Regions from separate parts of the Virgibacillus proomii genome, predicted to be linked through region 2. Evidence: predicted binding sites of a transcription regulator. Region 2 holds the regulator's gene; the other holds the start of a gene.
The links. The regulator Rex, encoded in region 2, represses fermentation and respiration genes when NADH is low (regulators of the CRP and FNR family bind a similar motif). The targets are predictions, from matches to a motif close to TTGTGAAATATTTCACAA.
Positions count from the first base shown of each region.

Region 1: the regulator Rex is predicted to act here: its motif matches at 1,433-1,450, upstream of BN1066_RS14495 (hydroxymethylglutaryl-CoA synthase).

Region 1 is NZ_FUFN01000010.1:1,505,108-1,521,690, forward strand. Features, by position in the region: partial or broken gene BN1066_RS14490 (7-cyano-7-deazaguanine synthase) at 1,083-1,193, shown strand; gene BN1066_RS14495 (hydroxymethylglutaryl-CoA synthase) at 1,499-2,665, shown strand; gene BN1066_RS14500 (SRPBCC family protein) at 3,288-3,740, opposite strand; gene BN1066_RS14505 (ABC transporter ATP-binding protein) at 4,211-5,089, shown strand; gene BN1066_RS14510 (hypothetical protein) at 5,086-5,790, shown strand; gene BN1066_RS20335 (hypothetical protein) at 6,081-6,257, shown strand; gene BN1066_RS14515 (Hsp20/alpha crystallin family protein) at 7,289-7,717, opposite strand; gene BN1066_RS14520 (hypothetical protein) at 7,993-9,162, shown strand; gene BN1066_RS14525 (metal-dependent hydrolase family protein) at 9,214-10,458, shown strand; gene ectA (diaminobutyrate acetyltransferase) at 10,966-11,523, shown strand; gene ectB (diaminobutyrate--2-oxoglutarate transaminase) at 11,536-12,816, shown strand; gene BN1066_RS14540 (ectoine synthase) at 12,843-13,229, shown strand; gene BN1066_RS14545 (HD domain-containing protein) at 13,351-14,325, shown strand; gene BN1066_RS14550 (DMT family transporter) at 15,430-15,780, opposite strand; gene BN1066_RS14555 (DMT family transporter) at 15,801-16,124, opposite strand; gene BN1066_RS14560 (TetR/AcrR family transcriptional regulator) at 16,257-16,583, opposite strand, start outside.
Region 2 is NZ_FUFN01000009.1:451,591-468,173, reverse strand. Features, by position in the region: rRNA gene BN1066_RS04905 (23S ribosomal RNA) at 1-1,133, shown strand, start outside; rRNA gene rrf (5S ribosomal RNA) at 1,227-1,342, shown strand; tRNA gene BN1066_RS04895 (tRNA-Met) at 1,458-1,534, shown strand; tRNA gene BN1066_RS04890 (tRNA-Asp) at 1,771-1,847, shown strand; gene thiL (thiamine-phosphate kinase) at 2,394-3,353, shown strand; gene tsaE (tRNA (adenosine(37)-N6)-threonylcarbamoyltransferase complex ATPase subunit type 1 TsaE) at 3,364-3,819, shown strand; gene tsaB (tRNA (adenosine(37)-N6)-threonylcarbamoyltransferase complex dimerization subunit type 1 TsaB) at 3,842-4,549, shown strand; gene rimI (ribosomal protein S18-alanine N-acetyltransferase) at 4,542-4,991, shown strand; gene tsaD (tRNA (adenosine(37)-N6)-threonylcarbamoyltransferase complex transferase subunit TsaD) at 4,988-5,998, shown strand; gene BN1066_RS04860 (FtsW/RodA/SpoVE family cell cycle protein) at 6,208-7,383, shown strand; gene BN1066_RS04855 (ABC-F family ATP-binding cassette domain-containing protein) at 7,751-9,682, opposite strand; gene BN1066_RS04850 (redox-sensing transcriptional repressor Rex) at 10,330-10,983, shown strand; gene BN1066_RS04845 (YdiK family protein) at 11,243-11,443, opposite strand; gene BN1066_RS04840 (CPBP family intramembrane glutamic endopeptidase) at 11,966-12,670, opposite strand; gene groES (co-chaperone GroES) at 13,553-13,837, shown strand; gene groL (chaperonin GroEL) at 13,894-15,528, shown strand; gene BN1066_RS19760 (hypothetical protein) at 16,108-16,428, opposite strand.

The DNA.
Region 1 (16,583 bases), on a different contig from region 2:
CCGATGATTATATAGGTACGTGTTCCATAAGGTAATAAATAGACGTCTATTTAAACTCTCTAATAGTTGCGGCATTTGCATGAATGTCTAGGAATTTAAGCGTCATGAAGGAAAAAGGAGATATTCATTATTAAAATTCAGAAGGTTTAACAATATAGAACGATTTGAGCAATCAGCTGTGGAAATGTTACACAGCTGATATTTTCTTAATATTAACAAAAATCAATATTACTATAACCAAAATGTAATGGATGCTAATGTATACGCAGATGTTCTGACCTAAAAATTAGTTTACCGCTATAACCGCATTTCATTTAGGTTTAATAGAAAAATAGTCAATTTTATCCCGCTCCAAAGATGCCGTTAGACTAGTTATAGATAAAAAAGAAAGTCTCGGTGCAGATAACGGCACTTGAACACCCGATTGGTTCAGGTCATATCCTGCGACTAACATTCGTTGGAAAAAGCGTTCCACGGAATGAAGCTTCACTTTCTCTTATCAGAAGCTCTCTGCCCTTTGTATGCCGCTGACCGAGCGCTTCTAGCGTTTATTCCACTATAGGAAAGTATAAAATTTTAGGGTTTATCGTATAAGAAAAACTAGACCTCGCTAAAGGCTTGGCAACAAGCCAAGTTTTTCTAATGATTCAAAATAGGTAAAGTTTAGTTAGCTATTATTGTAATGTGGTAGAGGAAGTGTGTTATCCTTAACAGAGAGAATCAAAAATTAAATCTATTGAAAAAGTATTAAATTATACTAGAATAGGCCTACTAATAACAGATCCCTCTCTAACAGATAATCCAATCATTTATGTAAACAAAAGCTTTACTGAATAAAAATAGGTACACATTGAAGAATGTTAAAATGGCTTTAAATGATATAGACAGAATTATAAAGAACAGAATTACAAAGAACAGAATTACAAAGAAAAAAGATCACTTATAAAATCATGTAAAACAATAGAAGATTTAAGCATTATTCCTGATTTAGAAATTAAAGGTCGTAAGGTGTTTAGTGAGTTAGAACGTGGCTTTGAACTTGAAACGAAAAAAGAGTGCCAGAAGTGGTTAAAAGTTCTTGAAGAACATTGACTTGTTATAATGGAATTAAAGGAAGCGGATGTGGAGAATGTCCTCCCTGTAAATTAAGGAGACAAGGTCTTATAAAGTATGAAGAACAAAAACGTAAGTAGCTGTAGAAGAAAGGTATGCAAACCATGTACAACTGCTCGACCGCTTGCTTCTTCTCTTATATAGAAATGAAATTGTGGTAAGCATCGTCTAGGCATTAAATTAATTCTACAAAATCCCCCTCACTTCACCTATTAAAAGCTTGATAAAGAAAGATAGAATTTATCTTTTGGAAGCGCCATAATTGTGTTTGGCTTCGGATTGTATTATTATTTATATGTTGATCGATGTAAGAATTTAATTGTGAATTCAGTCACTTAAATATGAAGCAAAAACTAAACTATTAGTGTAAGCAAAGGAGTATATTATGAAAATAGGAATTGATAAAATTGGTTTTTATGTTCCACATTTATATGTAGATATGAATAAACTGGCAAAAGCAAGAAATGTAGATCCAGAAAAATATACGATAGGTATTGGTCAAGAAAAAATGGCAATTGCACCAATTACACAGGACTCTGTGACATTGGCTGCTAATGCAGCATTAAATATTCTGGATGATGCCGATAAGAAGAATATTGATTTTGTTATATTTGGAACGGAGACAGGTGTGGATAACTCCAAAGCTGCCGGAATATATATTCACCACCTATTAGAACTTAAGCCGAATGTAAGAACAATTGAAGTGAAGCAGGCTTGTTATGGAGCAACAGCAGGTATTCAAATGGCAAAAGGTCATATTGCATTAAATCCAGACAGCAAAGTACTAGTTCTAGCCTCTGATATCGCTAGATATGGTTTAAGAACTGGCGGTGAAGCAACACAAGGGGCAGGCGCAGTTGCGCTAGTAATTAGTAGAGATCCCCGTATCATGAAGCTTGAGGATAAAAGTGCCTTCATGACCGGCGAGGTGATGGACTTTTGGCGGCCTGTATATTCCGAATATGCCTTAGTTAATGGCAAGCTGTCGAATGAAAAATATCTTTCTTTCTTTGAAGAAATTTGGCAGACATTTAAAACTTCTACAGGCTTATCAATAAAAGATTTTGCCGCTATTTGTTACCATCTTCCATATACAAAGATGGGATTAAAGGCCCTGCGAACGATTTATGATGAGGGAACAGAAGCGGATAAAGAGCGTTTGTTAAAAAACTTGGAATACAGTAAAATGTATAATAAAAATGTAGGTAATATTTATACTGGCTCCTTATATTTAAGCTTTATATCTTTACTTGAGCATCAGAAGGATTTAGAAGAAGGAGCAAGAATTGGTTTATTCAGCTATGGTTCTGGAGCTGTAGGAGAGTTCTTCACCGGTATATTACAGCCAAACTATCAAGCTCATTTAAATCAAAAACAACATGAAGAAATGTTAGCTTCAAGAATAGAAGTAACTGTAGCGGAATATGAAAAAATCTTTGAGATGATTTTACCTAAAGATGGATCAACAGTACAGTTAGATACAGAGGCGGATCCAGCAAAAATAAAATTAGCTGGGGTAAGTGAGCATATTCGCCAATATATTAATAGCTAATAGGCATAAGTGATGAGTAAAAAACGGATTTCTCTAAACTAGAGAAATCCGTTTTTTACTGTTAAGGAAACGAAATTTTTATGGTGGATATTTTTTGAAAAGCAGCATCGTCTAGCTTGAACGCTCAAGCTGTAACCAAACTCTGATTTTCTTCCTGCGATAGCCAACATGAGTTCGAATCGAAAGGAAGGTCGACTAAAAAGCGAACTTTCCACTCAGGCGTCGGCATTTCCCTGTTTTAGAGGCACGTTTTCTTTATCCTGAGTATAAGGAGCGTACTTTTCTCATTTCTATAATTTACTTATCTTTTTGTGAACGTAATGAGAAAAACGGCTTCTAAATCCTCGATTCGTTTCGGGTCGACAGAACAGGAAAGCTACTTGAATAGACATCGCACGCAGAAAAGTGTTTTTCTTTTCAAGGACAGAAAAGCTAAGTCAGCGATACTTCGCAATTTTTTCAAGGAAAAAAGCACTCCTTGAATGAAGTTTCACTGTACGTTTCAGAATTTTGCCGTTATACGTTACTAAACAAGCGCACTTCTAGTTTTTGTTCTACATATACGATAAGAAATGATAAACTTAAAGAGACAAATAAAAAATGAGGGAATGCACCAATCAAGTTACGAAGTGGAGTAAATTTCTGTTAATTTATCTGCAACGGCTTCTGTCAACTCCTTAGTCATTTTAGGGACAAACGATTTTAAAACGGGATTTATAACAGATCCGAGCATGCCACTAGCCTTTATATTTAAATGACCAGTCATGTTGGTTTTTCTATCGCTAATCGTTTTTGCATAGAAGGATCCGCCTCCAGTAAATTTTTCACTTAAACCAATGAGATCAAAGGTTACTTTGTTAGGCTCTTGCCATTCGGTAATAATAACTTTTAACTGAACTTTTTTGTGAACGATTCCAAGGTCTCCCTTAAATGTCCAGGTTGATTCTCTTTCATTTAAAATTTCATGGTCAATATATCCGGGGATTAATGGAGCCCATCGATTCATATCGCTAACGAACTCCCACACGTCACTAATAGGAACATTCATCTCGATTTCATGCTTTCCACTAGGCATAACGTTCTCACCTTCCTTGAATTAATAATATATGGATGAAGAACACCAGGTATACCTGGCGTTACTAATTGTAATCTCAATACATTTTTTATAAAAATGAACTTGTCATTTAAAAGAATTTGAAAGAGGGGATTTACTATATGTTTTACCATACAGAAAGATAAATAAACGTCTTTGATGAAAAGCTGCGAATGTTTAAAAAAAGACGTACATAATTGTATGCAAATGAAATTTTAATAACGACGAATAAACACAGGTCGTACTGAATGATAGAGCAGTAATAGGTTAAAAAATAGAGAATTTTACGTTTATACCTGTTGCAGGTATAATGATACGTAATGACTAAGAGAAAGGCAAGTGCAATGATAGGAAGAATAATTTCCTCTCCAAATGTATCGTTATTTTAGTTTGTAACAGCAGTAGCCATAGATTTTCGACTTAATGAAATCAGCCTGAAGAGGAGAGATTTAATGGTAAAATTAATTGAAGGAAATCATATTAGAAAAATGATCCATAATAAAGATATTTTGAAAGACTTGTCCTTTTCCTTTGTAAAAGGAGAGGGAGTTGCCATTCTAGGGCCAAACGGTTCTGGTAAGAGTACGTTATTAAAACTATTAGCAGGACTGACCAAACCTACTAGTGGAACAATACATACACACGACTCTTGTAAAGTTGGCTATGCACCGGAACAATTTCCAGATGGAATAAGGTTTAGAGCTTTTGATTATCTCTATCACTTAGGAAAAATACAGGGCTTATCAAGTAAAAAAACAACGAAACGAGTAAACGATCTTCTTCAACAATTCGGAATGCAAGATGAAACGCAAGCTATAAAATATTTTTCAAAAGGGATGAAGCAGAAAGTTAGTATGATGCAGGCTTTATTAATGGGACCTTCCGTGTTAATTCTGGATGAGCCGCTGTCAGGACTAGATTTTATTATTCAACATGAACTGGAGTCGATTTTATATGACTTAAAGGAAAAAGGATTAACAATTATTTTTTCTTGTCATGATGAAGTACTATTACAACGCATTGCCAATCGAATCATCGTGTTACATCAAGGTGTATTTTCTCAAGATTACTATCCGTCATACGAAAGGCAACACCAATATGTCACTATCCGGGCTTCTGTCCCTCGAGATCGCTCGCTAATCACGCGCTTGAGTAGTCGAAGTGAAGTACGAATTATTAAAGTGGATGAAAGAACGTTTGTATTAGCAGTATATGGGGAGAAAAGTGATGATGTATTGGTAGAACTCATTCAATCCGGTTCGTCGATTTACTTCGTTCAGCAGACTTTACAAGCAAATTTTGCAAAATCCAAGGAGTGGAAGCTAACATGAAAGCTTTGATTACTTATCAACTTCGGGATTATTTAAAATCGTATAATTATGTTGCGCCTTTTAGTGTTTTTATCATCATGTTAATTGTCAATTATGCATTTTATCCGAACCCGGTTTTGGCTAGTTATGGAGTGACTGCTATTTATTTGTACATCCTAACTGCATGGGTAACGGTTACTTTTTTCCATACCGAGGATTCTATACAGGAAGGAATAACTATTATCCATACAGGCAGCGAAAATAAATTCTTTGTTAGTAAGTATCTAAGTTTATTGTTTATCACGATTGTATTTGCAGTTATTTCTGTCGTATATCCAGTTGTATTCGGCATGTTTTCTGAGCAGGTAACAATAGAATCATTAACAATTGGTTTTTTAACACATCTGTTACTAGGAGTATTAGCCATATCTATCGGTGCTTTATTTACTAGAAATATTGTTGAGACAAGGAGCAATCAATGGTTAGGAATTATATTAGTTCTTGTCGTGTCTATTTCATCGCTTGGAATTCAACAATTGCTCCCGCCATCCTGGGAATATTTATTACTTTTGATTCCTCCGATATCTGAAGTTATTGTACAAATGAACGATTCTTTAAACGTAAATGATATTCTTATCATGTACGGCTGGAGTATAGGTTATTCGAGCTGCTTAATCATCATGTTTTTCATCATTTACCAACGAAAAAAAAGGTATAAATAAGTTTCTTTTGAAAGGGTTAGTTGCCAACGGTTGGAAATAGAAGTGTAACTTTTAGGGGTCGCCACCCTTTTCTATATTTGTATCCTCTTTTTTAAAATATGTTAAGGTGGAAGCAGATGTTGACTTATCGTATTTCGATTGGTCAATCGTTATATTTCGTGCATTATTTAAGGTTTTTCCAAATCAGGGTTTACCAAATTTGTTTATCTTAGTGGTAACGTTAATTATGTTTGTTATTCCGGCTAGGATCCGTTGGCATCCTGCCTCCCATGCTATTAGTTGGGGATATATTGCTGTTACTTGTTATCGCCGACACTAAAAATTTAAACTCGCTTATTCCATGGGTGTTGATCGGAATTATTGTAAGTTATTATACGCTAGAACGTGTTGATGGTAAACGATTAAAACCAATTATTGGGGTCATTGTACTCGCTATGATTGGATTAAATTTTACTGACACTATTTAGGGAAAAAATTTAACCAGTTATTGCCAAAGTCTGCCATATTTACGATGTTCTCGGGGATCTTAGCGGTTTTGTTTACAATGGTTGATAATGCTGCGCACTGCGGGAGCGATAATGATGATTTATTTACTAGTAAAAAATGTGCCCAAAATGAATTTGTTGGAACAGATGCACGTTTCTTTTTTTACTTATGCTTTAATCAAAGTACCGTTCTATTTAAGTCTTGGGTAGATCAATAAACCGTAAACCGTCAATTAAGTTTTAATCTTTAATGGCTCCGGTTATTCTTTTTGTACAATTATAAATGTTGGAATTTTGCCAATCAACCCATAATGGATGTTAGCTGATTTGTTTTGATATTAGCTACATGGACGGAATAAATTAGTATTCAATTAATTGGTAGAAAAATTTGTTTGTTTTGTTAGGAGATCTTGACAATGTATTATATGTTAGGAAGCGTAGAAATTGATTCACTTTATAAAATGTATCATATATAATCGTGATCTTATATATCAAAAAATCTGCACGAGTTAAGTTAGGTGATGGGTGTGGGGTATCGTTTCATTTAAAGTATCTGCTCCAAAAGAACCGAGAAGTTCGGTTACGGTTTTGAGTAGAGTGATTGCAGTTACATAACAGAGGATTTAGAAGTAAAGAAAGAGGTTCGATGGATCATTTTTGTTGGTCTTTTGAGCATCCTCTTTACACATAATAGATGATCATAATAACAAGTGAAATGAAAACTTTTCCAATAAATTTCAAATCAATTCCCTCCAATCATGTTATTAAGTTACTTTCAGTTTGAGTATATCAAATGGTTGTAAAACCGGCATGAAGCTATTGTTAATTACACGTAAATAAAATTCTACAACTATTTGTTGCTTGAATTGGTAGGTTTTGATTATCGTATCTTGTATTTTCTTCATTATTAAATATCGGCATAAAAATAGGGCCATTAAACTCCTACTAACATTTAGGAGGAGTTTAATGGCCCGTATTGTTTTAAAAAAATATAAGTAACTTTCCAATATTTTTTATTCATCTGCATTATCTTCAATATCAATAAATTTTCTGCTTGAATTACTCTTTGGAATCGTTACTTTTAAAATACCGTTTCTTAGATCAGCCTTTGTTTCTTTTTCAGATATAGCAAATGGAAGGTTAACGACACGTTCTGCTTTTCGGTTATAATAGCTATCATCATGATCCTGTGAGGAATGGTCCTCAGCAGTAATCCGCAATTGGTTACCAACTATTTCCAATTTAATTTGCTCACGCTTATAACCAGGTAGCTCGGCTTCCACAATTACGTCTGAAGCTGTTTCATAGGTTCGGACTGCCAATGGTCGTTTAATTAAAGCATTAAAATTTTTAGCGGATTCATTAAAAAAAGCATCCATTTGCTCCATAAGTCCTTGAAAAGGTCCACGGTCTCCCCGTTTCCGTCTATTGTTACTTTCCACAATCAACACCTCTTTTTATCATTTTTTATTACTAATATATGCTTTTTCTTGTTTATAGTAGTGGGCGCAAAGATTTCATAAAAAAATTTTAACGAAAATTGATTTAACAAAAGAAAGCGATATCTTTATTTGTGTTATCTGTTTTTTAGTTTTATATAATAGACGGAAAAGTATATAAAATAATAAAAAAGGGAATTACCGAAAAAAACTGTATAGACAAACAATAAACCGGGCGGTATAGTAATTAGTATTATTTTTTAAAGGAGGGAATTCTCTTGCTATCCAATCCACTTATTTCTACAGTACTCATTTTTTCACTTATTGCTTTTGGTGAATGGCTCTCCATTATTTCTAGAGCGAGAATACCAATGTTACTTACTGCAATGACGGGTTTTCTTGTACCGGTATGGACAGGCGCTTTTCCAGATGATATTTTAGGAAGATCACAATTTGCGGCATTAGGAGCAATCTTAATAGGTTCTGCAATTGTTCATATGGGGACGTTGATTCCTTTTTCTTTATTGCGCTCTCAACTAAAAGCAGTTCTTATTGCTTTAGGTGGTATCATCGTATCTGGTGTAATTATTCTGATTATTATTTCTATTGTTTTTGATTATGCAACAGCAGTTGCGGGGATAGGGCCGCTAAGTGGGGGAGTTATTGCTCTAATCATTACATCGGAGGAGCTCGCTGCTATTGGACGATCCAGTCTCGTGGTTATTCCAGCATTAATTGTTGCATTTCAGGGAGTTTTAGGCATGCCAATTGCGTTGAATTTTATGCGTAAATATGCCTTGAAAATGCAAAAGCAATTAGATGCAGGTACATTTATTCCGATGAGTTCAAGTATGAAACAAGGGGAAGAAGCTGCATCTAACCAACTAATTAGCCCCCTTAAAACAAATATTACTTTGAAATTATTTTACGTATTTTTAGGTGCTGGGCTAGGTGTTTTTTTAGGAGAAATAACGCCTATTCATTATAGTTTATGGTGTTTAGCTATTGGGGTAATTGGCTTAAAGTTAGGCATGTTTGAAAGCAGGTCACTGGAAAAAGCAAATTCATTCTCAATTACAATGGTGGCAATTATATTTGTAGTTATTGGTACAATGGCTGATGTGACACCAGAAGAAGTGCTACAGAATTTGCCTCGTATTCTAACAATCTTACTGATAGGAACAATTGGAATTATGTTAGGCGGTTATATAGTGTCAAAGATAGTGAAATGGGATCCATTAAAAGGTATGCCTGTTGCGTTAACGGCACTTTTTGGATTTCCAGGAGACTACATTTTATGTGAAGAAGTAAGCAGAAGTGTAGCTAGGAATAAGGAAGAAGAAAAATTAATTTTTAACGAACTGCTTGCACCAATGGTAATTGGTGGTTTTACCACAGTTACTGTTGCATCCGTTATTATTGCTGGTTTGTTAGTACAAACATTGTAACTCAGAGAAAAAAGGGTTTTTCTCTTTAATAATATAGGGGAGGAAATGATGATGACAAGGCTACTCATTAAAAATGGTCTATGTATTGATGGAAAAAGTAGTGAACCCAAAACGAATTGGATCGTAGTTATCGATGCGGAAAAAATAGTTTATTTTGGGGAAGAAGCAAGCTATTTATTATCTGGTGATGAGACAGTTATGGATGCCAATGGAGGAACGATCCTTCCAGGATTTATCGATACACATGTACATATGATGTTGGAATTCTCACCGATTGCCGAGCGACTAGCTACTCCATTTTCATTTATGTATTATCAAGCAGCACAGTATTTAAAAACAACTTTACAAGCTGGGGTAACTTCTGTTAGAGATGCTTTAGGAGCAGATCTCGGGATAAAGAAAGCAATTGAAGATGGACTTATTCCTGGTCCTAGAATGCAATTAAGTATTAATGCTTTAACGATTACAGGAGGACACGGAGATGGGTATACGGTGTCTGGAAATATTATTGATTTATTGCCATCCGATTATCCTGGGATGCCAAATGGAAAATGTGATGGGATAGAAGAAGTTCGGAAAAAAACAAGAGAAATGTTGCGTGCGGGTGCGGAAGTAATTAAAGTTCATGCTACTGGTGGGGTACTAAGTGCTACTGATCACCCGGAATTTACTCAATTTTCACTGGAAGAATTAAAAGTGATTGTAGAGGAAGCGCGTTTTCGTAAAGGTGTAAGGGTAATGGCACATGCACAAGGTACAGAAGGGATTAAGAATGCTGTGAAAGCAGGCGTACAATCCATTGAACATGGAATTTTTATTGATGAAGAAGCGATTGAATTAATGCTTGAGCATGAAACGTTTTTAGTTCCGACCTTATTAGCTCCGGTAGCCGTTTTAGAAACAGCTGAGGAAGCAGGAATGCCAGTTACAGCTGTTGAAAAGTCGAAAGAAGTAATTGAACAACATCATGCAAGTATTGCAAAATCTTATCAAGCTGGTGTTAAAATAGCGATGGGAACAGATGCAGGTGTGATGAAGCATGGAACGAATTTACGAGAGCTTGGATTAATGAAAGATATTGGTATGACACCGATGGAAACAATTATTGCTTCTACGAAAACAGCAGCAGAGTGCTTGGGCTGGCAATATAAACTGGGAACGTTAGAGACTGGAAAGCTGGCAGATATTATAATTGTAAAAGGAAATCCACTAGATGATATATATTCACTGGCGGACAATGAAACTATTCAAGTAGTCATCAAAAATGGAAAAGTTGAAAAAAATACACTCGAATAAAATTACGGAATAAATGTGATGCTAATTCAAATGAAAACCTTCCTTTAAGTTTAGATTATCTTGATTTTAAAGGGAGGTTTTCTGTAGTTGTTAACGATTACATGGTGGATAACTAGTTCGTCTAGAAGAAAACATTTCTTAAATGAAGCTCACTGTATTGCTTCAGAAGTTCTACCATTTGTACACGACTAACCAAGGCTTTTTCGCTTTTGTTCTGTAGTTGAAATTTGTTTCATTAGAATGAGTATACCAATTAGAGAAAATGGATTACTTGTAAAGTAATTAAGAGGGAAAACTCAAAAAAAATGTAGAATTTTGTAGAATCAAACATCGAATTTAAACAACTGCCCTATTATTTAGAATTTTTGCTAGCTATTGTTAAAGGATTGGTCTTTATATAACCATAACCATAGCTGAGCACGTTTAATGGGGTGATATCAAGCTTAAAACGTTTTGAGATTTGTACCGATTATTTATAAGCTTATATAGAAGCTTATTTTACATTAGTTGGGAGGTGAAAGCATCCAAACAACAATTTGGACGACGTCAACTGAAAATAAAGAGAAACAAGAACTAACTTTTCGCATGCCTACAAAAGATGACGGGGCTGCAGTTTGGGAGCTAATCAAGCAAATTGGTAAGCTCGATCTTAATTCTTCTTATAGCTATATCCTTTGGTGTGATATGTTTTCAAAAACATCCATCATTGTCGAGAGTGAAGAAGAAATAGTTGGCTTTATATCTGGGTTTGTCCATCCAGATAAACGGGATACGTTATTTATTTGGCAAGTTGCTGTAAAAGCTTCACAACGAGGAAAAGGATTAGGGACAAAGATGTTGATGAATTTGTTAAATCGTGAGCATCTAGAGGAAGTTAATTATCTTGAAGCTACGGTAACGCCTTCCAATTTACCTTCGCAATATTTGTTTTTAGGCTTGGCGAAAAAGCTAAATACAGAATGCGTTGTTGGAAACTATTATTCTTCTATTGATTTTCCAAGAACAGGACATGAGGATGAACAGTTGTATAAAATTGGCCCTATTCAAAAGGGAAATAACAAATAAAAGGATGATTTTGTGACTACAACAGTAGTAAAAAATAATCGCATGCAAACTTTTGAAGAGTTAGAATCAGCTGTTAGAAGTTACAGTAGAGGTTGGCCAACTGTATTTGAAAAGGCTAAAGGCTATAAGCTGTGGGATATAGAAGGGAAAGAGTATATTGACTTTTTTGCGGGGGCTGGCGCTTTAAACTATGGACATAATCATGACATTATGCAGGAAAGATTAATTGATTATCTACAGAATGATGGAATTGTTCATAGTTTAGATATGGGAACAACACCTCGCAAGGATTTTTTAGAAGTATTCCATAATATTATTCTCAAGCCCCGAAATTTTGACTATAAAATTATGTTTCCTGGACCAACAGGAACAAATACGGTAGAAAGTGCTTTAAAAATTGCCAGAAAAGTTACCGGACGAGATACCGTAATTAGTTTTACCAATGCGTTTCATGGTATGACTATTGGTTCATTATCGGTTACCGGTAATTCATTTAAGCGGCAAGGTGCAGGAATTCCACTTCATCATAGTGTTTCTATGCCGTTTGATAATTATATTGATAATCAGGATTCCATTGCTTATTTAGAAAGGTTTTTAGAGGATAGTGGCAGTGGTGTTTCTTTACCGGCAGCAATTATTTTGGAGACAGTTCAAGGTGAAGGCGGTATTAATGCAGCAAGTATGGAATGGCTGCAAAAGATTGAAGCAATTTGTAAACAATGGGATATTTTGTTGATTGTCGATGATGTCCAGGCGGGCTGTGGAAGAACTGGAACATTTTTCAGTTTTGAACCAGCAGGGATTTATCCGGATATTGTTTGTTTATCAAAATCGATTGGTGGAATTGGTCTACCGATGGCGATTACATTAATAAAACCGGAATTTGATCAATGGGGACCAGGTGAACATAACGGGACATTCCGGGGAAATAATTTAGCTTTCATTGCAGCAACGGAAGCATTACGTCATTATTGGAAAGATGAGCGCTTTACAGAAGATATTTCACGGAGAAGTGAGCAGGTGAAAAATCGTAGTGAGTTAATTATTGAAAAATTCCCATCACTAAATGGAGAAGCCCGTGGCAGAGGATTAATGCAAGGGATTGCTCTACCTCAGAACGGACTGGCTAATCAGATCTGTCAAGCAGCATTTCAGCGTGGGTTAATTGTTGAAACTTCTGGTCCAGATGATGAAGTAGTGAAATTTCTGCCTCCTTTGATCATCGATAAACAAGGAATTGATGAAGGGTTTGATATTTTAGAAGCAAGTATAAAGCAAATAGTGAAGAAATGAATTAATCAAACAAAGGGGAAATCATAATGATTGTCAAATCACTTGAAGATATTATTGGAACGAACAATGAAACGACCAGTGAGAACTGGACAAGTAGACGCTTTATCATGAAAAAGGATAATGTCGGCTTTAGTTTAAATGATACCATTATTAAAGCAGGCACTACTAATTTCTTTTGGTATAAAAATCATATTGAAGCAGTTTATTGTATTGAAGGAGAAGGGGAGATAGAAAAGCTTGAAACAGGTGAGGTATATCAGATAAAGCCTGGCACCATGTATCTGCTAAATGAAAATGATAAACATGAGCTTCGTGCTAGAACACAAATGCGTATGGTTTGTGTCTTTAATCCACCATTAGTTGGAACCGAAAGCCATACAAAAGAAGGTTATTATCCACTGTTAACAGAATAATAGGATAATTGAAAGGAGCCATCTAATTCTTGGCTCCTTTTAAGTTCAATAGATATATTATAATATGTTATTGAATAGCTGAAGAGTATCATATGGATAGCGTACGAAAGAAGGGGAAAAAATGGTAATTAATGATCCGTTATATGGAACTTATCAAGTGGATGGTGTACTTGCTGCATTAATTAATAGTCGGCCTGTACAGCGGTTAAAAGGCATACATCAAGGTGGTGCAAGCTATTTGGTCAATCGAGCATGGAATGTAACTCGTTTTGATCATTCTATTGGAGTTATGCTTCTTATTAAACGATTAGGGGGATCGCTGGAAGAGCAAATAGCCGGTTTACTGCATGATATTTCGCATACAGCTTTTTCTCATATCATTGATTTTGTGATGGATAATGAAAAAGAAGATTATCATGAACGTATTTTTCATGAAGTTGTTATAAACTCGGAATTGCCGCTAATATTAAAGATGTATGGCTATAATTATGAAGAAATCATAATGGATGATTCAAAATGGACGCTATTAGAGCAGTCTGCCCCAGAATTATGTGCAGATCGGGTTGATTATACACTTCGAGACATGTATACATATCGTAATATTTCACTTGCTGATGTAGAAGCATTTTTACAAAATCTAATTGTGATAGACGGTAAAATGTATCTTAATAAGTTAGAAATCGCTGAATGGTTTGTAGAATTATATTATAAGGAAGTTATTGGTTTCTTTATGGATCCTTTAAATATATATGGAAGTGATCGATTAACTGTTATTTTACAGCAAGCATTGGAAAAAGGAATCATCTCTTTATCCGATTTTTTCTTAGAGGATGAAGAAGTAATTGAGATATTACGTTCAACTCATGAACAGGAAATTACACAATCAATCGCACAGTTACAACAACCCGTTTCTGTTATTGAGGATGAAAAGAATTATCATATTCATCGTAAAACGAAGCTCCGTTTGATTGATCCATCAATTTTAAGTAAGGGTCAGCTTATTCGTTCATCAAAGTTGTCCAATCGAATTAAAGACATGAATCAGCAAGCGTATGAAAAAGCAAAGAAAGGATCATATGTGCAGATTTTAGGATAAGTAAACTGGATAGCTCAGATGTTGGATCTATTTAATAACACATAGCAACCCCCCGATTTTTTTCCATAATATAGGAAAAACACTGAATTTATAAATCCATTAATAATAAAGAAGTTATAGACATAACATTTAGAAAAGCTATTTAAGCTAAGTAAAAAAACGACCTTTTTCAAGCGGCGCTAGCTGAAAAATGAAACACTACTTAACAGGTGATTTGCAATTAGGAAAACGGTCAGGCCAGGATATGAGCATATGAAGAAAAGGTCAAATACGGTTTTAATTGTTATGATGGTTTTGCAGCTATAGGAGCAATACCGTTGGTTCCAGAAAAAAGGTATAGCACCAGGAATATTAATTCTCTATTATCCGATCGTGCTGTCTTCATTAGTGCCCATGTTTAATTATTTATTCGGATTGTATTTGTACTAGGAAGGCATACCAGCTTCTGGTAAAGAAGAAAGGAAGTATAAACAGTTTCAAATTTAAACTAAGAAAATAATTGAGATGAACAGTAGATAAACTTTAGCAGAAATCAAGGGAAAGGAAAAAAAGATGTAAAAATATACATTGTAGGAAAATTTACAGCTATTTTGTATGGAGGAAGACAGGGAAACTATTTACATAAGCAGAATCAATTAAAATACTACAAAATAATTGGTTCTATGATGTTCTAGGATTTTGCCACTAATGATAGCGAATTACAAAAATTAAACAGATTACAAGTTTTAAACATATGCTCTTGTTACCCGCCCAACAGCGATTGTTAGGACTTATTAAACTTAAAAATGGCTGATTGTAACATTTCCTGTCCACTAATATTCATTCCATAACCTTTAAGGTTTTCTAATCTATGTAACATTTCCTACTGTCCCTTCATATTTGGCTTTCTTTCCTCTTATTTCAATTCTTACAAAATAGCTCACACGTATTCGCTTGGATAAAATATAGCGTTTTATCTACCAGGACAATTCGATTTTGTCCATAACCCTAAATATAATTAACTGCAAAGATAGCCCCCATTACGATAGTTATAATTCCGATTTTGTAGTAATACGAACAAGAAAGTGAAAGGTTTTAAAAACCCATAAAAACAGCAAGCGAATATTAGCCACTGGATCGGTGAGGAGTGGTTTCTTTGGTAGGTGCCATATTTAGTAATATAACTCCTCCAATGATCGCTATTAAGCCAATGGCTGTTAATGAGCCAAAAGGTTCATTCCATATGAATATACCAATCAAGGCAGTTAAAGCTGTTCCAAGACCTGACCAAATAGCATAGGCGAGGCTTAAAGCAATTGTCTTCAAGCTTAAAGATAAATAATAAAATGTTAGGCTAAATCCAAGGATAAAGCATAGAGTTGGAATAAGATTTGTAAAGCCATTTGATAATTTTAGCATGGTTGTACCAAACACTTCAAAGACAATCGCAATAATTAAAAAAAGATATCCTTTCATTCGTTATCCCCCGCTTGTCATTAATTTCCAGTAGCTAACCTCAACGTAACAACACCACCTATAATAAGAAATAAGCCAACTATTTTCCGCATATAGACATGTTCTTTAAACAATAGGATACCTAACACTGCTGTAAGCGCAGTTCCTGCTCCCGACCAGATAGCATAAGCTGTACTTAACGGTATTTTAGTCAATGTTAACGATAAAAAGTAAAAAGCCGTTCCCATACCCAAAACAACACCTAAGGATGGAAGAAGGCGTTTAAAACCATTAGACAGCTTCAGCATCGTACTGCCGAAAACTTCACTAATAATTGCAAAAAATAATAGGGCAAAAGGATTCATCGTATCCCTCCTCGTTTATTTTCTATCGTTTTTTAATGTATGATCTTCTTACAAACTTTCCTGTTGATTTATTAAATTACTTGTACGTAGTGACGTTTATTTGTTCATTGTTACTTGGCTATTCAAACATGTCTATTTCGTCATGTCAATTAAACGAGTGATCACTTTTTCCCGCAAATCTTTCTGTAAAGGTGCCATATTTAAAAGCTGTGAATAATATAGTCCATCGATCGCAAGACGAATGATACTCGCATCAACAGGATCTAGCTTATCCTGTTCTATTTTAGATTGCATGTGCTGATACCCTTCAGACATCTCTTTTGTCATGTTGGGATCTAGCATAGAGGTAGCCATAATTCCTATATTAAGCTTTGCATTATTTTCAAGATCCCAATTGGATACTTGAATAAGAGAACGTGTCCATTTCCCTTTATCCACCGGATCATTAGCTGCATATTC
Region 2 (16,583 bases):
GACTGTTTAGCAAAAACACAGGTCTCTGCGAAGCCGAAAGGCGAAGTATAGGGGCTGACACCTGCCCGGTGCTGGAAGGTAAAGGGGAAGCGTTAGTACTTCGGTACGAAGCGTAGAACTGAAGCCCCAGTGAACGGCGGCCGTAACTATAACGGTCCTAAGGTAGCGAAATTCCTTGTCGGGTAAGTTCCGACCCGCACGAAAGGTGCAACGACTTGGGCACTGTCTCAACGAGAGACCCGGTGAAATTATACGATGCGTGAAGATGCGCATTACCCGCGACAGGACGGAAAGACCCCGTGGAGCTTTACTGTAGCCTGATATTGAATGTTTGTACAGCTTGTACAGGATAGGTGGGAGCCATCGAAGCGTGAGCGCCAGCTTACGTGGAGGCACCCGTGGGATACCACCCTGGCTGTATGAACCTTCTAACCCAGGGCCGTGATCCGGTCCGGAGACAGTGTCAGGCGGGCAGTTTGACTGGGGCGGTCGCCTCCCAAAAGGTAACGGAGGCGCCCAAAGGTTCCCTCAGAATGGTTGGAAATCATTCGCAGAGTGTAAAGGCAGAAGGGAGCTTGACTGCGAGACCTACAAGTCGAGCAGGGACGAAAGTCGGGCTTAGTGATCCGGTGGTTCCGCATGGAAGGGCCATCGCTCAACGGATAAAAGCTACCCCGGGGATAACAGGCTTATCTCCCCCAAGAGTTCACATCGACGGGGAGGTTTGGCACCTCGATGTCGGCTCATCGCATCCTGGGGCTGTAGTCGGTCCCAAGGGTTGGGCTGTTCGCCCATTAAAGCGGTACGCGAGCTGGGTTCAGAACGTCGTGAGACAGTTCGGTCCCTATCCGTCGTGGGCGTTGGAGGTTTGAGAGGAGCTGTCCTTAGTACGAGAGGACCGGGATGGACACACCGCTGGTGTACCAGTTGTTCCGCCAGGAGCACAGCTGGGTAGCTACGTGTGGCAGGGATAAGTGCTGAAAGCATCTAAGCATGAAGCCCCCCTCAAGATGAGACCTCCCATCACGTCAAGTGAGTAAGATCCCTCAAAGATGATGAGGTAGATAGGTTCGAGGTAGAAGCGTGGTGACATGTGAAGCTGACGAATACTAATCGATCGAGGACTTAACTAAGTCTAATGGAAAGATAGTCGTTGAATGATCTCTTATTTAGTTTTTAAGGTATAAAATCTTTTTTTATGAAGAATAATAAAAATCACAAGTATGTCTGGTAGCAATAGCGGAGAGGTCACACCTGTTTCCATACCGAACACAGAAGTTAAGCTCTCCAGCGCTGATGGTAGTTGGGGCTTTGCCCCTGCAAGAGTAAGACGCTGCCAGGCGGTATTTCTCTCTATATAGAGAGAAATTGTCAATACCTCTGAACTATAAAATATCTTGGTTAAGCTAAAAGTTGTAGGGATCTTCAAGTAATATTAACCTTATTTTTCATCATACCGCGGGGTGGAGCAGTCTGGTAGCTCGTTGGGCTCATAACCCAAAGGTCGCAGGTTCAAATCCTGTCCCCGCAACCAATCTTATTTAACTACATAGAATAACCTCATTAATTAAAATCTAGTTTATTTCGAAAAAACATAAAAATTATTCTGAAACAATGACTTTAAGTAGCATATACATCCAAATAAAGAATTAATTTGGTTCGAATATCTTCTATATAACTTTCTATACAATACATATTTATTTACTTCTTAACTAAGAAAACCCAAGGCAGATCAACTGATCAGCGGAAAATTGGGATTAATATAGCCTTGGTTCGGTAGTTCAGTTGGTTAGAATGCCTGCCTGTCACGCAGGAGGTCGCGGGTTCGAGTCCCGTCCGGACCGCCACTTCATAGTATTGGTATACACAGGATTTCATGTTTGAAAATCGTGTGTTTTTTATATGTTTAAATTAATCTCATATTATTGGTAGTAAAACTCCTTGCTTCAGATTCTATCGTTAAATTGGGATTAGTTGGGCAAGAATACTGCTAATAAGAGCTAGATCGGTGCCATTATAATCATTAGTTATTGACCTCCCTATGTTAATTTGTGGTAAACGCTTCTACACGGTAAATAACCTATTTGAAAGCAGCTTCGTTTAGAGTACGTATTCAAAAGGACAAGAAGGAACTACGATAGCGATACATCGCGACTTTTTCAAGGATAAGCGCTCCTTTAAAGAATTTTTACTTCATCTTGTCAGAAGCTCTCCAGTTTGTATTGCTACCTAAGCGTTTCTAGATTTTGTTCTTTCTATCCAGAATATATCATCTTCGTCAGATAAAAATCATTTAAATATCTTTTCTTCTAAATCCAGTATTTCCTTTTTCCTTTTACAATAATTTTTGCTATCATTAAATATAGTTAGAAAATGAAAATGGTGATAGATAAATGGATGAGTTCACCTTTATTAATTCAATTAAACAGCAATATTATAGACAATCTTCATTAGTTAAGGGGATTGGTGACGACGCTGCTGTATTTCGACAATCGAATACAGATATTGTTACTGCTGTAGATACTTTTGTAGAAGATGTACACTTCAAGAAGAGTACGATGAGTGCTTTTCATATAGGTTACCGAATTCTAGCTGCCAATATTAGTGATTTAGCTGCTATGGGTTCCACACCTGCTTTTTATTTGGTTTCCATTGTTATTCCAAAGTCGTGGACGCATTTGGAAGTTGCCGATATTTTTAAAGGTATGAAAAAAATTGCCTCCTATTATAAGATGGATTTAATTGGCGGTGATACGGTCTCTGGGAAAGAAATGACAATATCTGTAACAGTAATTGGGTATTCGGAAAAAAGAGTTCGTTATCGAAGTGATTCAAAAGACGGAGATATTGTATTTGTGACCGGAACTTTAGGCGATTCACAAGCTGGTTATCATATTTTGACAAATCCCGCAAATTATCAGGAGGATCAATACTATATCGCAAGGCATCGAATGCCAACGCCTCGTGTAGAGTTTGCGACAGGTTTATCCAAAGATGTTCGAGTGGCACTTAATGATGTGAGTGATGGTATAGCAAGTGAAGCTGCAGAAATTGCTGTTGCTTCTAATGTAAGTATATTAATACATGATGATAAAGTGCCAGTGCGTGATAGTTACAAGCAATTTCCAGAGCATTCTCAGTATCAGTGGAAATATTTTGGTGGAGAAGATTTTGAATTAATTGGGACAGTAGCAAAGCAAAATTGGGAGCATATTGTATCACTCGCTAACCAATTAGGACTTAGATTAACATCGATTGGAGAAGTATTTCTCGAGGATAACAATCATGTCTATTTGAAAAAAAATAATAAGATTAAAATTTTACCAAAGCAAGGCTATAACCATTTAAAGTAGGTGAAATGGATTGGCAATATATCAAATTACAACAAATACGGAAGAAGCGACAAAAGGTCTAGGAGAGAAATTAGCACTTTTGTTAAAGCCAGGAGATGTTGTTACATTAGATGGTGATCTTGGTGCAGGCAAAACAACCTTTACGAAAGGGATAGCCGCAGGTCTTGGAGTAAAACGTAATGTTTCAAGTCCAACGTTTACAATAATTAAAGAATATGAAGGAGAAATTCCACTTTATCATATGGATGTTTATCGTTTAGAAGGATCAGATGAAGATATTGGTTTTTTAGAATATTTTAATGGAGATGGGGTTACCGTTGTAGAATGGTCAACATTTATTTCTGATTTTTTACCAGAGGAAAAACTGGAAGTACATCTTACTTCTAATGGTGAGCATTCGAGAACGATAACATTTATTAGTCATGGCCCCGATTTTGACAGAGTAATAAATCAATTAAAAAGTTAATAAATATAGAGGAGTAATTTACATGAATATACTTGCAATCGATACATCGAATCAAGTATTGGGTGTTGCCATTCAACAAAATAAACAGATTGCTGGAGAAATTATAACCAATTTACCCAAAAACCATTCTGTACGATTGATGCCTGCTATTGATCAATTAATGAATGAATTAGCATTAAAGCCTGAACAGCTTGATTTAATCGTTGTAGCAAAAGGCCCAGGTTCATATACTGGAGTAAGGATCGGTCTTTCTACTGCGAAAGCAATGGCGTGGGCTTTAAATATTCCAATCATTGGCGTATCAAGTTTGGAAGTGCTTGCTTATCAAGGACGATTTTTTAATGGTATTATCTGCCCTTTTTTTGATGCTAGACGTGGGCTTGTTTATGCAGGTGGTTACCAATGGAATAACTTTTCCATGCAACATGTTCGAACTGAAGCAAATCTTGTCATGGATGATTTATTAGAAGAGCTTAAAAACCGTAATCAGCCAGTCATGTTTTTAAGCCCTGATATGGATATGCACCGTGAACGTATAGTGACAAAGCTTGAAGGTATGGCTGTAATTCCTGATGAAACTTTTCACTTAACTCGTGCTTCTCATTTAATAGCTGCAGCTAAAGGAAAAGAACCTGATCCAACACATACGCTAACTCCTAATTATTTGCGGCTGACTGAGGCTGAAGCAAAGTGGATAGAACAAAACAAGGGAAAACATGAAAATGCATAATAAAGTAATTAGGGAAATGGAAATAAAAGATATTGAGGCAGTACTGGAAGTAGAAAGAGAATCCTTTCATACAGCGTGGACAAAGGATATCTTTCACCAGGAAATTTCCAAAAACCCACATGCACATTATTTTGTAATTGAAGTAGAAGGAAATATTGTTGGCTATGCGGGCATTTGGATTGTGTTTGATGATGCGCAAATTACTAATATAGTAATACTACCAGCCTACCGCCGGAAAAAACTTGGTGAGCAATTATTTCGTCATATTATGCGATACGCCGTGTTGAAAGGGATTAGTCGTTTATCTTTAGAGGTTCGCCAGTCGAATATAGTTGCTCAAAGACTTTATCGAAAATTTGGCCTTGTTCCAGGTGGAATTCGTAAAAACTACTATACAGACAACCAGGAGGACGCAATCGTCATGTGGGTGAATATACTATGAAAAAAGATATTATCATCTTAGGAATTGAAACAAGTTGTGATGAAACAGCTGTTGCCTTTGTTAAGAATGGAAAAGAAATTCTAGCTAATGTTGTAGCTTCACAAATTGAAATTCATAAACGGTTTGGTGGTGTGGTTCCGGAAATCGCATCACGGCATCATGTGGAACAAATTACGTATGTACTTGACCAAGCAATGCAGGAAGCAGCTGTTAATTGGGAGGATATTGATGCAATAGCTGTAACAGAAGGACCAGGACTTGTCGGAGCGTTATTGGTTGGGGTAAATGCGGCAAAAGCAATAGCATTTGCAAAACACAAGCCATTAATTGGTGTTCATCATATTGCGGGTCATATTTATGCAAATCGTTTAGAGCAAGAGTTTGAATTTCCATTGCTTGCACTAATTGTATCTGGCGGACACACGGAATTAGTTCTTATGAAAGAACATGGTACGTATGAATTAATAGGAGAAACGAGAGACGATGCAGCTGGAGAGGCTTATGATAAAGTAGCTCGGATGTTGAATCTGCCATATCCAGGTGGTCCACAAATTGATCGATTAGCTGAAAGTGGAAAAGAAACGATTGACTTTCCCCGTGCTTGGCTAGAACCGGATAGTTATGATTTTAGCTTTAGCGGGTTAAAATCATCGGTCATAAATAAAATTCACAATGCAAAGCAGCGTGGAGAACAGTTGAATTCTGAAGATATTGCAGCAAGTTTTCAAGCAAGTGTTGTTGATGTATTGACTACAAAGACCGTTCGAGCAGCAAAGCAATATAAAGTAAAGCAAGTCATTGTTGCTGGAGGTGTTGCAGCCAACAAAGGGTTGCGTAATGCGATGGAAAGAGAGTTTTCTAAATTGGAAATACCTTTACAAATACCACCACTGCATTTATGTACAGATAATGCTGCAATGATAGCAGCTGCCGGTACGATTGCTTTTGAACAAGGAATTCGTTCCACACTGGAATTAAATGCGCGTGCTGCGTTGCCGTTAAAGTAATCCACACTAATCCACAGGCTTGTTCATATAACGAGAGAAACCCTAGTGTAAAAGGGGGTATAGAGTGGATAACTTCTGTGGATAACACGGGATATTTTTGTGGATAATGTGTATAACTTTTCAAAAAGCTTTTATCTTAGTCTAGGTATTAATAATTTCAGTTTGTGGATAAGTTGTAGATAGAGTAATTTAGAAATTTGGTGATAACATTGACTAAAAAGCAATCTTTTTATGTACAAACAGATTTAATTACATTATTTATTCTGTTTGTTTGTGTAAGCTTACTATCTATTTATAATGCGCAGCAATTAGAACAATATGACGGTAAGAACTTTGTGTTACAGCAAATTGTATGGTTTGTAGTGGGGGTCGGGATTGTTGCAGCCATTCAATACCTCGATGTGGAACAACTGTATAAAGCAAGCTTATACGTTTATATAGCTGGTTTACTTGTACTTGTCATCTTATTAATAAGTCCGGCTAGTATAGCGAAACCGGTTAATGGATCGAAAAGCTGGTTTACGCTTCCTGGTCTGTCATTACAACCATCGGAGTTTACTAAAGTAACAACGATCATGTATATGGCTGCGATCATTCAAAAGCATAAAGAAAAATTTCAAGTAAGTCATATAAAATCAGATATTCAGCTGCTTTTGAAAATTTTGGCCATTGTTGCTGCACCAGTATTATTAATTATGAAACAGCCTGATTTTGGGACTTCAATGGTGTATTTATTTATAGCAGGGATTCTTATTATTTTATCAGGTATTAACTGGAAAATTTTGGCTACTTTAATTGCAAGTATTTCTGCTTTTATCGGAGGAATATTGACGTTTATCGTAAAATTTCCGGATTTAGCAAAGGAAATTGTCGGTAAAAGTAATGCTTATCAAATTGACCGAATTATGACCTGGTTTGATCCAGCGCAGCAAACCAGTGATGCAAAATGGCATTTTGAACAGGCTTTTATGGCGTTAGGTTCCGGGCAATTATTTGGAAAAGGAATAGGAAATCAGCAAGTATCCTTTCCAGAGGCCCAAACCGATTTTATCTTTGCCATTATCGGGGAAAGCTTTGGCTTTGTTGGTAGTGCTTTTGTTGTTTTTCTTTATTTTATACTGTTGTATAAACTAGTCATGCTTGGTTTATCTATTTATAAGCACTCAACCTTTGCGGCATATGTTTGTTTTGGTTATATGAGCTTAATGCTTATTCATGTATTTCAAAATATTGGAATGGCATTAGGAATTATGCCGGTTACAGGCATTCCATTATTGTTAATAAGTTATGGCGGAAGCTCGGTGTTGTCCACGATGCTAGGATTAGGAATCATATATCGAATTGCTGTTGAAAACTCGATACAAAATGACTATTTATTTAAATAAACCTTGTGGATAAAGTGTAATGCTCCCTTTTAGGTAAGCAGGTTATATAATAGCTCGCTTACTTATATGGGAGCATTTTTATTGGAATGCGGAGCTAGCCCAAAGTTATCATACTTTGGACTTAGTTGAAGTTTAAAATGGCAGAATATTACCGAGATTATTTAGGATATGCTAAAACAAGGTCTAAAGTAACTATACTTTCATTAAATAGAAAATTAATGGAGTTTTAATTGGTGTGCAAACGTAAATGTTATGTTTAAAACTATCAATTATTTAGTTAAATAGAACAATGTGGGCGTAGACATCCCAATGCGGTACAATTTATAATATCAATCCTACTTTATTTCATTATAGATAGATTTTTAATTTATTCTTGCAGTTCAGCCCATTCCTCCATGAGCTGTTCTACTGTTTGCTTTCGCTTGTTCGTCTCATTGGATAACTCCAATGCTTTTTCATGATCTTGATAAATTTCAGGACTTTCCATGCTCTTTTCTAATTGTTTAATTTCTATTTCAAGTGCTTCAATTTTTTCTTCCAGTGCTGCAATTCGTCTTCTTTTTTTTCGCTGTTCTCGTTGAATTTGCTTATCCCGCTCATAGTTACGCTTCGTTTCTTTTACAGGTTTTTCTTTTAGCACAACTTGTTGCTGTATCTTCTCCAGACGTTTTATTTCTGCTTCTTCTGCTTTTTTTTCTAAATAATAATCATAGTCTCCCAAATAGACAGTGGTTTTGTGTTTTTGTAACTCGGCAACTTGGTCAGCAATTTTATTTATGAAGTATCGATCATGAGAAACAAATAAAATACTTCCCGGGAAATCCATTAATGCCGCTTCCAGCACTTCCTTACTATCAATATCTAAATGGTTTGTTGGTTCGTCTAAGATCAATAGATTTGCTTTTTGCAACATTAATTTAGCTAATGCCAATCGTGCCTTTTCCCCACCACTTAGTGCTTGCACAGGCTTTAACACATCATCCCCTGAAAAAAGAAAGTTTCCCAATACAGTACGTATATCTTTTTCGTTCATCGTTGGGTAATCATCCCATAGTTCCATCAGCACTGTCTTGGTGGAATGTAAGTCTGCCTGTTCTTGATCGTAATAACCGATTTGAACGTTTGTACCTAGCTGAACGCTACCTTGACTAGCTTTAAGTTTACCAATAATTATTTTTAAAAGCGTCGTCTTTCCTACCCCGTTTGGTCCAACAAGAGCAATTCGCTCGCCTCGATTTATTTGTAAATGGACGTGTTGAAATAAGTATTCCTGTTCACCTGGGTAGCAAAAGGCAAGCTCGTTTACTTTCAGCACATCATTTCCACTGCGCCGATTAATTTGAAATGAAAAAGCAGCAGAGGCCTCATCTCCAAGGGGACGATTCAGCTTCTCCATTTTTTCTAACTGTTTACGTCTACTCTGAGCACGCTTTGTGGTAGAAGCGCGCACAATATTTCGCTGAATAAATTCTTCCATTTTTTTAATTTCTGTCTGTTGCTTTTCATATTCTTTTAATTCTCTTTCAAAATCAAGCGCCTTTTGTTCTAAGTATTTACTATACGTACCAATATAGCGCTTAGTTTGGTGACGTGCTATTTCATAAACGATGGATACGGTTTTATCCAGAAAATAACGATCATGTGATACCACTACAACGGCACCAGGGTAGCCAATTAAGTAGTTTTCCAGCCAGTTTAATGTCTCAATATCTAAATGGTTTGTTGGCTCGTCCAAAATGAGTAATTTCGGCTTTTTTAGCAGTAGTTTTCCTAGCGAAAGACGTGTTTTCTGTCCACCACTTAATGTCTGGATTGGAGTGTCATAATCAAATTTATCAAATGCCAACCCTGTTAACACAGATTTCATTTCTGCTTCGTAAGTATAACCACCATTTTGTTCAAATGTATGTTGAAGATGATCATATTCATGTAATAACTTTTGATAGGCTTCTTCTGTTTGGTTTCCAGCTTGTTGCATCTGCTTTTCCAGCTTCCTTAGTTCAGCTTCTTGCTTACGTAATTCAGAAAATACATCAAGCATCTCTTGCCAAATCGTTTTTTCCGATTCTATCCCCACGTGCTGTGATAAATAACCAATTGTTAAACCTTTTGGCATGATTAATTCGCCTTGATCATAGCTCAATTCTCCAGCCATGATTTTCAGCAATGTCGATTTACCAGAACCGTTTCTGCCTACAATTGCAATTCGATCATTGTCTTTTACTTCTAGTTTTATATTTGATAAAATTTCATCAGCACCAAAAGATTTATAAAGCCCATTTATTTGCATTAATATCATATAATGTTCACCTCATCTCCCCTAGTGTATCTTACTTTACTAAATATAATCAATATAATTGTGAACTAGGTCACGACTTATTTCCAGTTTTCTGCTAGAATAGAAATATGGATCTAGTATGTATGACTTAAATTTTATTTTGTGAGATTTTTTTATCTTACAAATGATAAAGCAGAAAGTAGAAGGAAGAACAAAATTACCACAGCGTGATGCAGGTGGAACTTGATTACGTCCGTCTCGATTAACAGAAGATACTTTCATGGTAATATCGAAAGAGACTTCTATTGTGAAAATTTGCTTAAATAGAGAACATAGTAGAGTGAGCAATTATGGTATTCTATTACTAGAGGGGGGTAAAAACTTCTTGTATACCAAATGCTTTATTAAGCGTGCAGGCTTAAAATGAATGAAGATTCATTTCGTATTTTTATTCTTTAGCATACGAAACACAAGTAAAAGTATAGGACTCTGAATAAACCGTCCTGTTTTAAGTAAGAAATTTAGTTTGTAAAAGAATTACATTATTATGTAAGCGATACATAATAGAGTAATTCCTAAAAAATAGTTTCTTTTACATTTGTATGAAGATGCTTTATTTTAAAGTGAAAGATTATACAAATCTAACGAAAAGGAGAAGAAAAAGAATGATGGAACAAAACAAAATACCTCAAGCAACTGCAAAACGATTGCCCCTGTATTATCGATTTATTAATAATTTAAACCACCAAGGAAAGAAGCGTGTGTCTTCTAAGGAGCTTAGTGATGCAGTAAAAGTTGATTCGGCCACAATCCGGAGAGACTTCTCTTATTTCGGTGCATTGGGCAAAAAAGGATATGGATATAACGTAGAATACTTACTTGAATTTTTTCGTAAAACTCTAGATCAAGATGAAGTAACGGAAGTAGCCCTGATTGGTGTTGGTAATTTGGGTACTGCTTTTTTACATTATAACTTTATGAAAAATAATAATATTAAAATCAAAATGGCTTTTGATAGTGACCCTGAAAAAGTTGGTAAGACGATTAGCGATGTTCCAGTATACCACATCGATGAATTAGAGCATAAATTAGGAGATATTCATGTTGCCATTCTTACGATCCCAGCAGGTGAAGCTCAAGGAATGACAGAACGTTTAGTAGAACATGGTATCGAGGGTATTTTGAATTTTACTCCTGCACGAATTACGGTACCTAAGCATATTCGTGTTCACCATATTGATTTAGCAGTAGAGCTGCAAGCACTTGTGTATTTCTTAAAGCATTATCCATTAGTGACAGAAGAAGATGAGGAAGCAAAATAAAGTTATTTATTCTTGAAGATAATGGAGAAAATCTAATTAGTTGACGATAAACTAGAATAGTCATGCTAAATAGATATGCAGTTATTAATCGTTATAATGTTTTATTATCTAGGAAGGAATTTATATTTGTTTTAGAAGATCTGCCGTTTGTACGGGTCGCTAACCGCGCCCCTGAACTTTTGTTCTTACTACATACGAATTGATTTTCCTTGTAGTAAATATAGGAAAAAATAAGAAGAAAGAATAGAGCTGTTAACCGCTATTCCTTCTTCTTATTTTTATAGCGAAAATGAATGGACAACAGACGAATAGTGACTCCTATTTCAAGCGTCGCAAAAATTGCTAGTACAATGGTTGTGATATTCCAAACTGTTTCTTCTACACTTAAAATAGCAATATAGGTAAAGAATATGCCCATTATAAAATAAATAATCCCCATTGTTTTGGGTGAAATTTTCATGTTAAAGCCTCCAAAAATAAAAACATTTATCGATATGATTTTGTCATAACCCTTTCCAAAAGAAAACATGATAATAGGTTTAACCATATTGTTCGTATTTAAAAGAATCAAGCTGTTTCTTACACTATAGGAAAGTATAAAACTTTAGGCTTATACCGTATGTAAGGTGCCGTAAGACTCCCACTTCAAGAGCTTGAGTTCGTGCAAAGGGTGTAAGTGGGAGAAAACGGCACCTAAATGCCCGATTGGTTCAAGGGCCTTTAGGTCATACCCTTGTGGTACTAACATTCCGTGTTCCACGAAATGAAGTTTCACTTTATCGTATAAGAAAAAAGATAGCTTTCTAAAATATTGAGTGCTAGTGGATAAGAAAGGTGCTAAAGCTATATTTAGTAAAAACATCTACACCTTTTCATCTTTGTTTATCAACATAAAGCTTAATAACGATGAAATAAAGAACGTTTTGCTTGGTAATGTTGGAATGTCAAGTAGAATTACTTAAAAAAAGTATATATAATCGCTTTATAAATGTAGGATGGTCTGCAACTTATTTAATTGTCGTTCAATTTCTGCAGGATCCATATTGTATTGTGAGATAACAACAAAAGCGTTCATAGCCATGTGAGCAATAATTGGCACTATGATACGTTTTGTCTCTACATATAGATAAGCGAATACTAAGCCCATAGAAGCATATACCAAAATATGTTGAGGTTCACGGTGGATAAATCCAAAAATCACTGCTGATAAGATTGCTGCAATTAAGAAATTTGTTCGCTTATATAATGTACCAAAGATGATTTTTCGAAAAATAATTTCTTCCAATATTGGTGCTGCAAAAATTGGAATAATCATAAATAACGGTGTCGCTCTTGTAATGTCCATGATCGCTTGGGTGTTTTCCGATCCTGGTTTAATTCCAAATACCATTATTTGAATGAAATTGGCTAAGAATTGAGCGAAGAAAGCCATAAACACTCCTAAAATTGTCCAGAGAATCAGCTGCGTTTTAGAAAAACGGTCACGCTGATGAAGACCTTCTTTAATATCAGGCTTCATCAAGAGCAGTACAATAATAACCCCTAATATAAAACTAATTATGGACCAATAGCTTACAGCTTCCACTTTAGTAACAGGAAATAATTTATACAATATCGGGGCGAAAACAACTCCGGAAAATTGCATAAGGATATAACTGATAATGACCCACCAATATCTTTTTGGCAAAATAAAACGACTCCTTTTTCCTGTACGTTATCCAAAGTATAAAATTTTTTGTACAGATTGATTTCAACGTTGTAAAAATTATATGTTTTCACATAAGTAACTATATGTTTTGGTCTTTGATCTTCTATAAATAAATGAATTTGTTCAAAGATAACAAGCGATAAAATCGTAGCAATATTAAACAGAACAGGTAAGTTTTAATGTAAAGAAGATGTGTAGTTTTGATAACGGCATAAGTTTAAAAAAACGATTGTAATACGTGTATTATTAAACACATCTTAATCAAGCTGCATCAGTTGGGTGCCATTCAGCATTCATAGCATCCCCCAATAGTTTATGTTTGAATAAATTAGTCTATTAACGATAAAATGAATTTGTACATTTTATTTTATCATAAATCCTTCATGTCATATAATAGAATGATTTTATCAATAGATTTTTAAAGAGAACGTTTAACAGTTCATCAAAAATAGATATCGATTTTCATCTTACGTTAGACTGGATCAAACTTTAGTGCTAACGTTAAGGCGATTCAAGTAGAATTTATAATCCTTTTAAAGATGCCAATTTTTCCTTTTCTAATGGTTTTCGTATTTTAAAGGTCCGTGAGAGGATACATAATCTAAATGTCCAATTCATTCAGGAAGAAAGGATAAGGAAAACGACAACAGCGATACATCACGGTTTTTCAAGGACGATTATATCTTAGAACTCTGGCTTGATTAACTCTTGTTTAAAAAAATGCTTAAAATAAATAAAAAAATATGCTTTCATGCTTGCATTTTTTCCAATAATTATTTATCATATTAAGTGGAATTAGCACTCGACGGAATAGAGTGCTAACAAAACAAAAATGATAATAGAATTAAGGAGGCTTTCTACATGATTAAACCACTAGGAGATCGCGTTGTTATCGAGCTTGTCGAGCAAGAAGAGAAAACTGCAAGCGGTATCGTACTTCCAGACTCTGCAAAAGAAAAACCTCAAGAAGGAAAAGTTGTTGCAGTTGGTTCTGGTCGTGTAACAGAAAATGGGGAAAAAATTGCCTTGGAAGTAAAAGAAGGAGATCGTATCATTTTCTCTAAATTTGCTGGCACAGAAGTTAAATACGAAGGCAAAGAGTACTTAATTCTTCGTGAAAACGACATCTTGGCTGTAGTAAGCTAATCTAGATATACAAAAATACTTAACTTAAACAAACAATTGAAGGAGGATATATATCGATGGCTAAAGAAATTAAATTTAGTGAAGAAGCACGCAGAGCAATGCTACGTGGTGTTGATACATTAGCGGATGCTGTAAAAGTAACATTAGGACCAAAGGGACGTAACGTTGTATTAGAGAAAAAATTTGGTTCACCACTAATTACAAATGATGGTGTTACAATTGCTAAAGAAATTGAGCTAGAAGATCATTTTGAAAATATGGGAGCTCAGCTTGTTTCAGAAGTTGCTTCCAAAACAAATGATGTTGCTGGGGACGGTACTACAACAGCAACAGTATTAGCTCAATCCATGATTAGTGAAGGCCTTAAAAACGTTGCTTCTGGAGCAAATCCAGTAGGCGTTCGTCGTGGTATTGAAAAAGCTGTAGAAGTAGCAGTTAAAGAACTAAAAGCAATTTCTAAGTCAATTGAAAGCAAAGAATCCATTGCTCAAGTAGCTGCTGTTTCTTCAGATGATGCGGAAGTTGGAAATCTAATTTCTGAAGCTATGGAACGTGTCGGTAAAGATGGAGTTATTACCGTTGAAGAGTCAAAAGGATTCAATACAGAGCTTGAAGTAGTAGAAGGGATGCAGTTTGATCGCGGATACGCTTCTCCATACATGGTAACGGATCAAGATAAAATGGAAGCAGTGCTAGAAGATCCTTATATTCTAATTACAGATAAAAAGATCAGCAATATCCAAGAAGTGTTGCCAATACTAGAACAAGTAGTTCAGCAAGGTAAACCACTTCTATTGATTGCTGAAGATGTTGAAGGTGAAGCATTAGCAACATTAGTTGTGAACAAACTTCGTGGAACATTTAATGCAGTAGCAGTAAAAGCTCCTGGATTTGGTGATCGTCGTAAAGCAATGCTTGAAGACATTGCTACACTTACTGGCGGAGAGGTAATTACAGAAGATCTTGGTTTAGACTTGAAGAGTGCTACAATGGATCAATTAGGTCGTGCTGCTAAAGTAGTCGTTACAAAAGAAGATACAACGATTGTTGAAGGTGCAGGAAAACCTGAAGATATTTCTGGACGTGTTGCACAAATTCGCTCACAAATTGAAGAAACTACTTCTGATTTTGATAAAGAAAAACTACAAGAGCGTCTAGCTAAATTGGCTGGCGGAGTAGCAGTAATTAAAGTTGGTGCAGCAACTGAAACAGAATTAAAAGAACGTAAACTACGTATTGAAGATGCATTAAACGCTACTCGTGCAGCAGTAGAAGAAGGTATTGTTGCCGGTGGTGGTACTGCATTTATGAATATCTACCATAAAGTAAGTGAACTTCAATTAGAAGGTGATGAAGCTACTGGTGCAAATATTGTACTACGTGCTATGGAAGAACCAGTTCGCCAAATTGCACAAAATGCTGGTCTTGAAGGTTCACTTATCGTTGAACGCCTAAAAGGTGAAAAAGTAGGTGTTGGATATAATGCAGCTACAAATGAATGGGTAGACATGGTTGAGACAGGTATTGTTGACCCAACAAAAGTTACTCGTTCTGCATTGCAAAACGCTGCATCTGTAGCAGCTATGTTCCTAACAACTGAAGCAGTAGTAGCTGACAAACCAGAAGAAAATGCTGCTGGCGGCGGAATGCCTGACATGGGCGGCATGGGTGGAATGGGCGGCATGATGTAATAAATCCACTCAAGAATGTTGATATAACAACATCTTAAGCGGATATGCAACCGTTCAAAACCCTAAAAAATAACATAAAAATAACAATTTTTAAGAAATTAAGTTTGAAAGGGCGTCTTCGTATAAAGTTCTTACTTTTGCGAAAGCGTCCTTTTTCATTTTATTCGTTGTTACCGATGGTTTATATTTTGAACCAAGAAGTTACCAAAAAATGCTTCAGAAATATCTTTGCCTGATGGAATGTACAGACCTCCAAAAAATCCAGTAAAAGATACCAAACTGTTAAAAGTGGTGACACGGTTAGTGAATTAGCTGTTAAATATGGCAGCACCCAGAAACAAATTCAAAAGTGGAATAACCTTTCTAATCCAAATAAAACTTACGTTGGACAGAAATTGCAGGTTAAATAAAATAAGCGTCCCTCTCTTAGCTGAGGAGCTCCCAAGGTGGGATTCGAAAGTTATAAGCTTCCTATCTTTTTAGTTTGTCCAGATTGAGATTTTTATAAAAAACAATGATGAAATTAGTCGATTCCAAAATATTGACTAGATCCAACAAAAATGAATCCAAATCTATAGGTTAACCTGTTTTTAATTCGTAATTAATAACAATTTCTTTTTTGTTTAGGTAAATGACTAGTACTTCACTATCTATACGGATTAACCCCTGTTCTGAACCAAGATAATATTCCAATTCCTTATCATTCTCGTTTTCAGGTTTCCCAAGTAATGAGTATATTTCTCCCTTTGTCATTCCTTTTAATTTATAATCTTCTAGAAAGTCATCTATCATATACACTCTATCATTAGGTTTATTTAACCATTTTTCTGTATTAAATTGAGAATTATAATGATTAATTCCTAATAAAAGAATACAGAAAAAAGGTAGAAATATGCTCATGATAAGAATACGTTTAATTATTTTTTTTCTATTATTATTATGATTTGACTTTTTTAGTAAAAATAAAACCCAACATACCACCAAAACAAAGGGAAATAAAACGAAAAGCATATTTAAGAAACTATAGGTTAGGTGAAAATAAATAATAAAAAGAA